DNA from 3 places in the Paenibacillus sp. FSL R5-192 genome. Region 1 is predicted to be linked to each of the others. Evidence: riboswitches for the same ligand, from Rfam matches in the RefSeq annotation. Region 1 holds a riboswitch; each other region holds the start of a gene.
What was found. A riboswitch is a leader RNA that binds a small molecule or an ion and turns the genes downstream of it on or off. The one in region 1 is predicted to bind thiamine pyrophosphate.
Positions count from the first base shown of each region.

Region 2: linked by a shared signal. The riboswitch ahead of thiC (phosphomethylpyrimidine synthase ThiC) and the one ahead of C161_RS23490 (ABC transporter substrate-binding protein) in region 1 are both predicted to bind thiamine pyrophosphate.
Region 3: linked by a shared signal. The riboswitch ahead of C161_RS21690 (ABC transporter ATP-binding protein) and the one ahead of C161_RS23490 (ABC transporter substrate-binding protein) in region 1 are both predicted to bind thiamine pyrophosphate.

Region 1 covers NZ_ASPR01000047.1:155,546-159,836, reverse strand. Annotated here, with positions in the region: gene C161_RS23505 (hypothetical protein) at 1-477, opposite strand, end outside; gene C161_RS23500 (VOC family protein) at 652-1,038, shown strand; gene C161_RS23495 (NAD-dependent epimerase/dehydratase family protein) at 1,056-1,811, shown strand; TPP riboswitch at 1,956-2,068, shown strand; gene C161_RS23490 (ABC transporter substrate-binding protein) at 2,375-3,415, shown strand; gene C161_RS23485 (thiamine-binding protein) at 3,640-3,930, shown strand; gene C161_RS23480 (ABC transporter permease) at 3,930-4,291, shown strand, end outside.
Region 2 covers NZ_ASPR01000005.1:57,507-61,797, forward strand. Annotated here, with positions in the region: gene C161_RS03275 (hypothetical protein) at 1-205, shown strand, start outside; gene thiC (phosphomethylpyrimidine synthase ThiC) at 737-2,521, opposite strand; TPP riboswitch at 2,939-3,052, opposite strand; gene C161_RS03285 (IclR family transcriptional regulator) at 3,202-3,945, opposite strand.
Region 3 covers NZ_ASPR01000043.1:345,231-349,521, forward strand. Annotated here, with positions in the region: gene C161_RS21680 (pectate lyase) at 1-455, opposite strand, end outside; gene C161_RS21685 (radical SAM/SPASM domain-containing protein) at 803-1,678, opposite strand; TPP riboswitch at 1,897-1,999, shown strand; gene C161_RS21690 (ABC transporter ATP-binding protein) at 2,158-2,922, shown strand; gene C161_RS21695 (ABC transporter permease) at 2,912-3,739, shown strand; gene C161_RS21700 (ABC transporter substrate-binding protein) at 3,907-4,291, shown strand, end outside.

The DNA.
Region 1 (4,291 bases):
CCCGTTATCCTTGATGAACTTACCGAATACATATCGGACGAGTGGTCCCAGAACGATCAACTGATATGGAAGCGCAAGGCTGAAGTTACGAGCAATGGTATGGAGATACGTACGGAGTACGGATGACCCACTTAATTGATCAGCGAGATATGCCGAGATCATTCCATACATGGACATGATCAGAACCATGCCAATCACCATGAAAAATGAAATGACGAGCACACCCAGAATCTTGTAGGACTTGTCAAAGGGCAAAGAGAATGCAATCTTTCTCGCCACAGGGCCAACAATGAAAGACTCCACCAGAAACGCGATGACAAAACATAATATGAATTGAAGCAGTATTTCAAGCGGGGACATCTTGCCGAGTAACCCACTGTGCCATAGATTGAAGAACATCATGACCAAGACCATTCCTATACACATCATTAATCCGAAAATAATTTGTTCCTTCTTGCTGGTTGGCAATTCTCTCATCCTCTCTGTTTACCTTCGTAATTATAGAGATGAGGAAACCCTTCACATAAGTGAACATTCTGTGAAAAGTTATGATTTTTCCAATTTAAAATTGGATTTGACAACCATGTAGTACAGCTCTATGATATCCCTTAAAATGGTAGAAACATTCACTACATAAGGAGGTTTTTGATTGTGAGTTTTCAAAAGCGCATTGACCACGTCGGCATTGCCGTTCGTGATCTGGAGACCACGCTGCGTTTCTACACGGAGATCGTTGGTCTTGAATTGAAAGACCGGGTGACCCATACCAACGGCGTCATTCAGCTTGCCTTCCTTGGCTTCAATGGAAGTAATGAGACTGAGATTGAGTTAATTCAAGGATACAGCGACAAGCTACCTTCTGAAGGTACGGTGCACCATTTTGCGATCCACGTGGATGATCTTGATTCTGAGTACAAACGCATTCAATCCACCGAAGCCGAATTTATCGACGGAGAGATTATCACATTGCCTAACGGTTACCGCTATTTCTTCATCCATGGACCTGAAAAGGAATGGATTGAGTTCTTCCAGCGCTAAGAATTGGAGCTGATTTCATGAACATTTTAATTACTGGCGCAGCCGGAAAAATTGGACGTGACTTGTCCCAACACTTGTCAGAAGCATTTCGCCTGCGACTAACGGATTTAAATATCGACAGACTGCATACGTATCAAGGGACCAGCCATGAGATCATGACACTGGATGTGACAGACCCCGAAGCCTGTCAGCGTGCTTGCGAAGGCATGGATGTGGTTGTACATCTGGCTGGAGATCCTTCCCCGAATGCCGGATTTTATGAATCGTTGTTGGACATCAATATCAAAGGTACATTTAATGTATTCCGTGCAGCTAAAGACCAAGGTGTACGAAGAGTCATTCTTGCAAGCAGTGCACAGACGATTGAGGGGTATCCCATTGATGCTCAAGTCTATCCGGACATGCCAACACGTCCACGGAATTTGTACGGGGTTAGCAAATGTTTTGGAGAATCGCTCGCTTCCTATTTTGCGTATACCGAAGGTTTACAAAGTGTAGCAATACGTATAGGTGCATATGATGATTTTCAACCGGACGGACCCGTGCTGGAGGCAAGGGATATGAGCGCGTATATTAGTCCGGCTGACTTGTGTGATTTGATGTTCAAAGCAATTACAACTACCGATCTGGAACCCTTCACCATACTGCATGGGATCTCGAATAATCGGTTTAAACGATTAAATCTGGAAAACACTCAGAAACAGGTAGGTTATGACCCCAAATCCGATGCTTTTGCACTCAGTCAGATTGCCTTATATGATTCCCCACGATAATTATTGAAAATAACACATCCAAACAGGCTGTTATACATATGTATAACGGCCTGTTTGATAACTTATACGTGTCCCTATCCAGTTCATGACTGGACACGTTCCACCCGCTGGCCTATAATTACACCTAGTAATGCCCGTAACTTCATAGTTTCCCAGGGGAGTCGGAATTGGCCGGCTGAGAGTGTATCCCACCAAGATACTAACCCTTAGACCTGATCTGGATCATGCCAGCGTAGGAATCGGAGTATATCGAAATGGCACAGCCCTATGGCTGAACGCCACCTCTCTAACGCCTGCACGCGTCCCGGAATACGGGGCGCTTTTTTTGTTACTATCAGAAAGTATAAGTTTGGAAGCATCACCTTCCTGATATTGCAAGAAAAACTGCCGCTAAGCGCAGTCTGGCTTCCTTGAATGACATCGATGGACGTTTTACTTGTTCAAAAATAACGTCATCCGGATCTCAACTGGTATAAATCTGTCGATTTATGCAAGATGATTGGATATGAAGCCAAGGAGTACCCCGTGCCAATCGGCCGGACATACCGAAGGAGAGACCACAGATGAAATGGCGTAAAACGATGGGATTGTTGCTCTTGTGCGTGCTTATGGTGACTGTAGCCGCATGTGGTGGCAAAGAAGCTGCCCCAGCTGGGCAGAACGGCAACACAAATACGGAAAGCAGCAACGAAGGTGACACTGCCGCCCTGAAAGATATTAAAGTGGTGCTCGACTGGACACCAAATACGAATCATACAGGCCTGTATGCAGCTGTAGATCAAGGTTTTTATAAAGCCGAAGGCTTGAACGTGGAGATTGTACAACCAGGTGCCGGTGGCGCAGATACAATGGTTGCCTCCAATGAAGTGCCTTTTGGCGTAAGTTATCAGGAGAGTGTAACTCAAGCCCGCACACAGGGTGTTCCATTGGTCTCCATCGCAGCAGTTATTCAGCATAATACATCTGGTTTCGCTGCTCCGGCGGATCGGAATATCAAGTCACCGAAAGATTTTGAAGGTAAAACCTATGGCGGTTGGGGTTCCCCAGTCGAAGAAGCCGTGATGCAATCCATTATGGAAGGCGACGGAGCCGATGTATCCAAAGTGAAAAACATTAACATGGGTGACGCCGACTTTTTCACCGCAGTGAAACGAGACATTGATTTTGCATGGATTTTCTACGCTTGGACGGGTATTGAAGCCGAACTGCGCGGGGAACCGATCGACATGTTATATGTGAAGGATTATTCAGATGCATTGGATTACTACACGCCTGTACTAGTAACAAACGAGCAGACGATCCAAAACGACCCTGAGTTGGTGAAAGCATTCCTGAAAGCCACTTCAGAAGGATATCAATACGCAATTGATCATCCCGAAGACGCAGCCAACATTCTGATCAAGGCCGTACCGGATCTGGATAAAGACTTGGTACTGGCAAGCCAGAAATGGCTTAGTCCAAAGTACACAGATGACGCCCCACGCTGGGGTGAGCAAAAGCAGGAAGTGTGGCAGAACTACACCGACTGGATGTTTAGCAAAAAACTGCTGGATGAACAGATCGATGTGAGCAAGGCATATACGAACGAGTTCTTACCCCAATAAAATTTCTCATATAAAACGAACTTAAATTTTACACGAGGACGGAGAGGACAGAAATAACGTGAAAAAGCGAAGCGGTCGCCTTTATCACCGGATTTTCCCTTTAGAGAAAGGGAATCAAAAAAATCTGGGGATAACAGCGATTGGAAGGTTATTCTGTCATCGAAGTGGCAAGTGTAACAGTCATTAGTTCATTTTATATATCACGAAAGGAGCCGTGATCTCTCATGGCAAGCACACTACTTAGTATTCAGGTTATCCCGAAAACGCCAAATGGCGAGAACTCTTATCCTTACGTTGATCGAGCCATTGAAGTTATTCAGCAATCTGGCTTGAAGTATCAGGTGAATGCGCTCGACACAACGATGGAAGGTGAACTGGAGGAACTGCTGGAAGTTGTACGTAAAATGCACGAGGTACTTGTGGAGGCTGGCAGCCCAAGCATCATCTCCCAGATCAAAATCGCCCATAGCCCTACTGGCTTCAGCATGGATACCCTGACGGAGAAGTATCGCTAATGCATGCCTATTTCAAGAGTGTATGGCCGCCCATTGTGGCGGTTATTCTCTTTATAGCGATATGGCAGGGAGCCGTCTCCCTCTTCCATATTGAGAAATGGATGCTGCCTGCACCGTCCGACATCGCCCGCGAAGCCGCAACCCAGGCCGAGCGGCTTGGCATGCACGCTTCCGCAACCATTCAGTTAACGCTGATTGGATTCGCGGCTGGCACAGCGGTCGGATTACTGATAGCGATGGTGCTGCATTTGGTCCCTTTTCTCAAGTCAGCCCTGTACCCTTTACTTATTCTTAGTCAAAATATCCCAACCATCGCGCTCGCGCCGCTCCTGTTAATCTGGTTTGGATTCGGGCTGTTGCC
Region 2 (4,291 bases), on a different contig from region 1:
AGATCAGCAAGGGTATCTCGAAGCGGTACGAGAAGGCTTACAGCAGATTGCTGAGCAGTACCCGGGTAAAGCGGTAGTGGCGGCCCAACTGTCTATGGCTCCCGCTGCTGCACAGGTTACAATAGATCGCGGTATTCCAATCCATAGCCCTCTGGCATTGCTTGCAACGTATTTGGAGAAGAATTTGGGCCTGGCTCGACAGTAGTAGCGGATTTGGAGTGAAATATTACAATCACTAAAAAGATGTGAAAACTACTATATCGACTCCTTTTGCAAAATAAAAATGCTCTCGAACAAGAGCATTTCAAATGGTATAATCACTTTGTACAGCCAATTTGTGGTGGGAAATAGGCTTGCCTCCAGTGGGAGGTGATCCTATGAACTTCTCTTTTAACGACGTAATCGTGTTCGCGATGTTAATTATTGCGCTCCTGACATACATCGATCGTAAAAAGAAGTGACCCGCCACAGGTTGACGGCCTGACGGGTCACTTCATCTGAACTTGCTGCACTCGGAGGAATACCCACCGCAAATGCTGTGCAGGAGTAGCCATTGGCCTGGCTACTCTTATTGGTGTTTACTTACATTCATTTTATTAAACATCTGCTAGACAATCAACCATAATGCTGATAAAAAGTATCAGGAAGCTGATCAATAAGATGAAGAAGACGACATGATAGCAGTATTCTCACCTTCAAACGATGTCAGACTGCCCAGCTTGCGCTGTACCGGCGCCTAGGACCGTGTCCGATATTCCTCGGCCTTTTCCTGCATCCCGGCAGCTACAGCCTCATTCTCGGACAACCCCTTGTCTGCGGCAAAGGCACGAATGTCCTGCGTGATGCGCATGCTACAGAACTTTGGTCCGCACATGGAGCAGAAATGAGCTTCCTTGGCCCCTTCTGCTGGCAGCGTCTCGTCATGGTAGGATAATGCCCGTTCCGGGTCCAGTGACAGGTTGAACTGGTCCCGCCAACGGAACTCGAAGCGTGCCTTGGACAATGCGTCATCGCGGCGTTGAGCACGCGGATGGCCTTTCGCCAGATCGGCGGCATGAGCTGCGATCTTGTAGGCGATGACCCCTTCCCGCACATCATCCTTGTTGGGCAGGCCCAAATGTTCTTTTGGCGTAACATAACAGAGCATGGACGTGCCGAACCAGCCAATCATGGCTGCCCCAATGGCGGATGTGATGTGATCATATCCTGGCGCAATGTCGGTCGTTAGCGGCCCAAGTGTGTAGAACGGTGCTTCTTTACAGATCTCCATCTGCAAGTCCACATTCTCCTTGATCTTATGCATCGGCACATGACCCGGGCCTTCGATCATCACCTGCACATCATGCTTCCATGCGATCTGCGTCAGTTCCCCAAGCGTGGCCAGTTCCGCCATCTGAGCTTCGTCATTCGCATCGTAGATACTGCCTGGACGAAGTCCATCTCCCAGTGAGAACGCCACATCATACCTTTTCATAATCTCGCAGATTTCTTCAAAATGGGTGTATAAAAAATTCTCCTGATGATGCGCAAGGCACCATGCTGCCATAATGGAACCACCCCGAGACACAATACCTGTCATTCGCTTGGCGGTCATGGGGATATAACGCAGCAGTACACCTGCATGAATCGTAAAGTAGTCCACGCCCTGCTCTGCCTGCTCAATGAGTGTGTCACGGTACAACTCCCAGGTCAGCGCTTCCGCTTCGCCATTCACCTTCTCCAGCGCCTGATACAGCGGCACCGTACCAATCGGCACAGGTGAATTGCGGATAATCCATTCCCGGGTGGTATGAATGTTTTTGCCTGTGGACAGATCCATCACCGTATCCGATCCCCATCGTACCGCCCAGGTCATCTTCTCCACCTCTTCCTCAATGGAAGAAGATACAGCAGAGTTACCTATGTTGGCATTGATCTTCACGTGAAAATGACGACCGATCAACATCGGCTCACTCTCCGGGTGATTGATGTTGGATGGCAGAATGGCCCGTCCACTCGCCAGCTCCTGTCTCACAAATTCCGGCTCCACGCCTTCACGAATGGCGGCGAATTCCATCTCAGCCGTAATGACTCCCTGTCTCGCGTAGTGCATCTGAGTCACGCAGCGTTCTGGCTGTGCCCGCAACGGTTTGCCTCGTAATCCGGGGTACTCTTCAGCGCCAGCTCTCTTCCCTCCAGGCTTTAGTCCGTTATCCTCCGGTTTAACTGTACGGCCTTGGTAAGTTTCGACATCGCCGCGCTCTGTGATCCAACGTGTGCGCAGGGATGGCAGACCTGCACGGATATCCGCATGGAATGCAGGATCGGTCATGGGGCCGCTCGTATCGTAGACACGCAGCGGTTCGTTATGCTCCACCCCTTGGGGAGTATTCGTGTCATGAAGGGCTATCTCACGCTCCGGTACAGCAATGTCCGGCCGTGAGCCCTGAATGTAGACTTTGCGGCTGCCCGGAAAGGGCTGAACCCGTCCGGCCGCCCCTGTTTCCTTTTCCACCTGCTGACCGTTATGTTCCTGTTCCATCGCTTGTTGTCCCGTTTGATTTCCTGTACTCATGTTCACTTGTCTCCTCCTCAGTGTTCGTCGCTTGTTTGGTTGGTTTCATCATTAGCTCGCTTACGTACCTGTCCCAAATCATGCGCAATGCAGAGAAGAAAGAGCGATCCTACACCAGACCAGGGGAGACACTTTTCATGTACAGTTAACAACAGACGGAGGCTGCCACAGATCATCGATCTATAAGACTTCCCTCCTCATCCAAGCCCACTTCCGCAGGTTATCGAAAAAGAAGCCCATAAAATCCGCGCTATATCGCCCGTTCCCTGTATATAAAAAAGCCGGTCCCCGAAGGAACCGACTTTTATGTCCATCACCAATAATGCACCTTCATGCAGCTCCTTAACGGAGCCCTACAAGGGTCACATCATGTGGTGGTTGTGGTCATATCGCCGATTACTTCCCTACGCTGGTATGATCCAGATCAGGTGCAAAGGGTCCGGAATCTCATGCGATTCCGTCTCAGTCCGGACAATTCGGACTCCCCCAGTAACGTTAATAAGTTGCGGCTTACATAAGCCGCCGTTCATATTCAATGAAGCTGGCCCCGTTGGGCCGTCCATTACAGAGTAGCGCAACCGGAACATAAAAACAACCTTTATATTCCAAATCATCAAACTCTATTGGAGAAAAAACTTACATCAACATCAGGATAACATGAGCCCCATTTGCGTAGCAGCATCCTTCAACACAGGTGCGTATTCATGCAATGTCTCCTGCGAGAGTCGACTGACAGGTCCTGAGACCGAGAGCGCAGCTGCAATATTGCCTCTGCGATCCATAATCGGTACAGATACCGCGGCAGCTCCCGGCTCACGTTCCTCATAACTCGTCGCATATCCGTTATCCCGGATATCTCCCATCTGCGCCAAATACACCGCGGGATCAATAAACACCGGCCATTCCGGCCCGTTCATCAGTTCTTCACGATCCTCGTCCGTGGCAAACGCCATCAGGACTTTGCTGGAAGCGCCCACAGACAGCGGGAGTCTAACACCCACTGGAGCGACTCGGCGGATCGCCTGATCACTTTGCACAGCTTGAATCCGTATCCTTTCACTCCCATCACGCAGGTACAGACTCACGGTCTCCCCCAATCGATCTCTCAGTCGCTCCATCGCAGGCAGCAGCAGAATAGCGGGATCATCACTGCGGGACATGTGAGCTGACAGCTCCCAGATTCGGATGCCAAGTCGGTACTTCTCTGTTGCTGCATCGCGGATCACGAACCCTCGATCCTCCAGCGTAGCCATCAAACGATGCACTGTACTTTTGTGCAGGCCAATCTGGCTGGCAATTTCGGTGAGTCCCAGATCACTGCGTGTGGTAAAACATAATAATATATCCAGCGCCCGTTCCACAGCCCGGACGGTTAACTTGCGATCTTCCATGGCATAATGCCCTCCTCATGTTTCATCACATGAAACTTGGTTACATAAATTATATGAGAAACGGTCTCATCTGTAAACCAAAAAGAGCCAAATTCAAAATAGGCCAACGTGTAAATTTTTCCTTTTTATAAGACTTAATCCCCTGTAATTTACACACTAAGGTAATGTTACCCATATATCTTAAGAACTATATAACAATTGCGTAACAAATGCCCTCAATCAATTGACTTTGACTATATTGGAACATACGATAAAGATATATTACATTAAGATATCGCTCTGAAGCAGGCTCTGAAAATCGATGCAATTCTCTTTACATTTCGTTGTTATCTTCAACTGAACTTCA
Region 3 (4,291 bases), on a different contig from region 1:
ATATCATCTGCACGGAAATTTTTGATGTTAATTGTTCCAGCTGCATTCATCTGGAACACTTTATCATAAGCCTTATACGCTGCCCCACCGGTAATGTTAACCGTTCCGGCAGACTTCAATGTCAGTGCATCCTCGCCCACGTCCTGCCAGACCACATTCGATATATTACAGTTGCCATAACAGTGAACACCATCAGCAGCTGGTGATCCAATGTTTACGTTTTTGAGCGTGGCCCCTGCCTCCAGACGGAAGACTGGCTTCTGATTTTCTGCTTGAGATCCGTCGCCAAGTGTGGAAGGATTAGCTACAAATGTTTTGCCTTGACCATCATAGGTCGTGCCCTTTGGAACAATAATAGTTGAATTTACAACCGTAGGCGCAGCCGCAGCCGGAACTGCACCAAATATAGAAGCAACCAAACCAGCGGACAGTAACAACGTCAACATTTTTTTCATAACTTTATTCCTCCCTTATTCTCTCGTTTTTTGGTAATGTACAGCCTGGGCTTGTACTGGAAGTTCGCCAGAGGTGCACCTCTGTCCGACCAACAACCTAATCCTACCAAATAAGGAAGGTAACTAGAATAATCATTAGATCAGATATATCATGACATCGTACAATCCCTGTCATATCGGCATTTTTTGCATGCTAGGTCTCTCAAGCAATATGCTGATATCAACCTCTGGTATGCTCATTTGTAACGTATGTACCCCTCACTTAATCCCCAATAACAAAGAAAGACCACTACATTTGTCTCCAAATGTGTGATCTTGAATGTCTTCTGGCTTGCTGATATAAAATATCAGGCTCCAAATCTCTGACGATAACCGCACTTTCTACACAACTCTTCTACAGCTTCGCGTTTGGAGAAGCCATATACCAGATTGTTCGCTCGCTCACCCTCAATAATCTCCGAGAATGACTTCTCGTGCACATTACCCAGGTTAATCACACCCTCGCCATCGAGACAGCATGGAACCACCGTTCCATCTACAAGCACAGCTGCCTGACCGCGAAGTGCATGGCAGAAGCCTTTGCCGTCATCTTCAGGTGCATCCAGACTCGGCCACTGGAACTCATGGTCCTGATTCAGGTATACATTCGGGGCAATTTTGACCCCGCTGCCTGGAACTACTTTTTCCTCAATGCGGAAATCCAGATTGAACTCACGTTCCAATACTTCAAGGGTCTCCCGATTTCGATTCATCTGAGCATTTGTGAAGTTATCCTGTGTCAGATTCCACAACCGAAATGAGATGATGACATTGTGCTTAACGGCCTCGTGTACAAAGGACAAAATATGACGCAGGTATCCGTCACGGTCTGTTGAACCTTCATGCCCATCGAAACTGTGCAGGGAGAAATTCATCTGCCGCAGCGCCGGTTTGCCAAGCAATTTATGCTGAGTCTTGGGCAGCAGTGTACCATTCGTTGTAATGTTCACCTTGAGTCCCTTCTCATGTGCGGAATCGAGCAACAAATCTATTTTGGGATGCAACAAGGGTTCGCCTTTGACATGTAGATAAATATGATTGGTGTGTGGTTTAACTTGATCCAGTATATTGTTGAAGACTTCAGGGTCAATGAATCCTTTGGCACGCTGTGTCTGCGGACAGAAGCTGCATGCCAGATTGCAGATACTCGTGATCTCAATATATACTTTTTTGAACGTTTTCAACTCGGGTCCCCATTCTGCCTAGGAGGGAGAACAATCCCACCTGCATTTTGTGATCCGGCCAATATGCGCCACCCCTATTATATCGGGTTAGGGAGCCCAGGTAAATTGTTCAGTTGTTCGGGTCTGACTCCAAGTTCATCTCAAGAATTCCATCATGCTGCCTCTTTACAGTTCATGTTCGAGTGATATATGCTGAACAGACAACTGCATATCTTGAACTTTTGCACTAGGGGAGCCTTGCGGCTGAGACGAATATGATTATTCGGACCCTTTGAACCTGATCTGGATCATACCAGCGGAGGGAAGTGGAGCGGCCTTTTAGTAAGCGGATTTTTTTCATGTATGTGAAGATAAATTGCGGATTTAACTTACAGACCCACTCATTTCTCCGGAAATGGGTGGGTCTTTTTTGTTCCTTTTGCAGAGTATAGGATGCCGTTGTTATTCCAGCAGTCTGACATCAAGGGGGTGAGGATCAGATGAACAACCATGTAACCATTGAGAACGTTAGCTTCGCTTTTCCTGAAAAAAAGGATTCACCCGTGCTCGCCAATGTGTCGCTTAAGGTCCAACAAGGAGAATTTGTCTCGCTCATTGGCTCCAGCGGGTCAGGTAAAAGCACGCTCTTCAAGCTACTCGCAGGCTTGCATGAGCCAACCGTCGGCACCATCGATATTGCTGATGTACCGCACGGACAACGGCTCGGACGAGTCGCCTATATGCCGCAGAAAGATCTGCTGTTATCCTGGCGTACCGTCATGGAGAACTGCATGCTTCCTTCCGAGTTGGCACCAGGCCGACAGGACAAGGACAAGTTACGTGCCAACATCCTAGCTGGATTGGCAAGGTTCGGCCTGTCGGGTTATGAACAGGCCTATCCAGATGAATTGTCCGGCGGCATGCGGCAGCGGGTGGCATTGCTTCGTACCTTGCTTACAGGCGGGCAGCTCATGTTGCTGGATGAACCCTTCGGTGCACTCGACGCATTAACCAAACGAGAAATGCATCGCTGGTTGCTGGAGCTGTGGGAGAGCTTTGGCCAAACCGTGATGTTCATTACACATGACATCGAAGAAGCCCTGCTGTTAAGTGACCGTATCATTCTGTTAACTCCAGGAGGGCAAGGTCAGCAGTTGCAGGAGATGACGGTTCCTTTACCACGCCCAAGGCATTCGGACATGATCTACGAACCGGCTCTCGTGCAGATGAGGCAACAACTGGAGGAACAATTGCATGCACGATAGAGCTGAGGTTAGCGTCTGGACGTGGTGTTCAAAGTGGCTCTCGAGGTCGTTTTCCCAATATGGTCTGTTCATTATGCTCATGTTCTTATTACTGGCGATCTGGGAAGTGATTGTGCGTATGGGATGGGTGCCCTCCTTCATCATTCCTGCACCCACGGCCATCGTAAGCTCACTGGTTAAGCATCGCCGTCTGCTGTTGACCATCCATCTGCCTGCTACCTTTATGGAGGTTGTTGTTGGTTTTGTCTTGTCCATAGTGACTGGAATTACGCTGGCAACAGGCATGCATATGAACCGATCGATTGAAAAGGCATTGTATCCCTTCATCGTGATCAGTCAGACCATACCGTTGATTGCCTTGTCCCCCGTATTTATCCTGTGGTTTGGTTACACGTTGTGGAGCAAAGTCGCCGTGGTATTTTTAATCGCATTCTTCCCCATTGTGGTCAGTACCTACGATGGACTCCGCCAAGGCGATCCAGAGCAGCGTGAACTGTTGCTCACCATGGGCGCCAGCAAGTGGGATATTTTTTGCAAACTCCAGGTTCCGCTGGCACTTCCCTCTTTTTTCTCGGGGCTAAAGATGTCTGTGGTGTACTGCGTGGTTGGGGCAACGATTGGCGAATGGCTCGGTGGTAGCAAAGGTCTAGGGTACTTCAGCCGTCGTATGTCCAGCAACATGAACACGGATGCGATGTTTGCCGCCATTTTGCTGTTATCCCTGCTTGGGATCGTTTTGTTTGTACTGATTACCTGGCTGGAGAAACGGTTTAACATACGGCGTCATCGTCATGGAGGCAAAAGAAAGGTTGGATAATACTTAGACAGAAATTAGATGTAAATACAGTAGTTACAATCTTCAAAACAAAACATATCTTATGCACAATTTCAGCAACATCTTCAATCAGTTCATTGTCACATTATCGTTAACATGCTGTTGCCCATTTTCTACAAATCAAAACGATGAAATGAGGAACTTCATTTATGAATAACAAAGGTATATACTCCCTGCTTCCCATCATACTCATTAGCCTTTTGCTGATCGTTAGCGGATGCAGCACCACAGACAATAGCCAAAATACGCCAACAACAGATTCGGCAACCAATACACAGCAAACAGATCCGTCTGCAACCGAACCTGCATCAGACACCAAAGATAAACTGTCTATCATGCTCGACTGGTACCCGAATGCAGTACACTCCTTCATCTATGTGGCTCAGGAAAAAGGATACTTTGCAGACCAAGGTCTGGATCTCGATATTCAGATGCCTGCGGATACCAATGATTCGCTCAAACTTGTTGCTGCCGGAAAAATTGATCTGGCCCTAAGTTACCAGCCCCAAATCTTGCTCGCGCGTGGCGAGAACA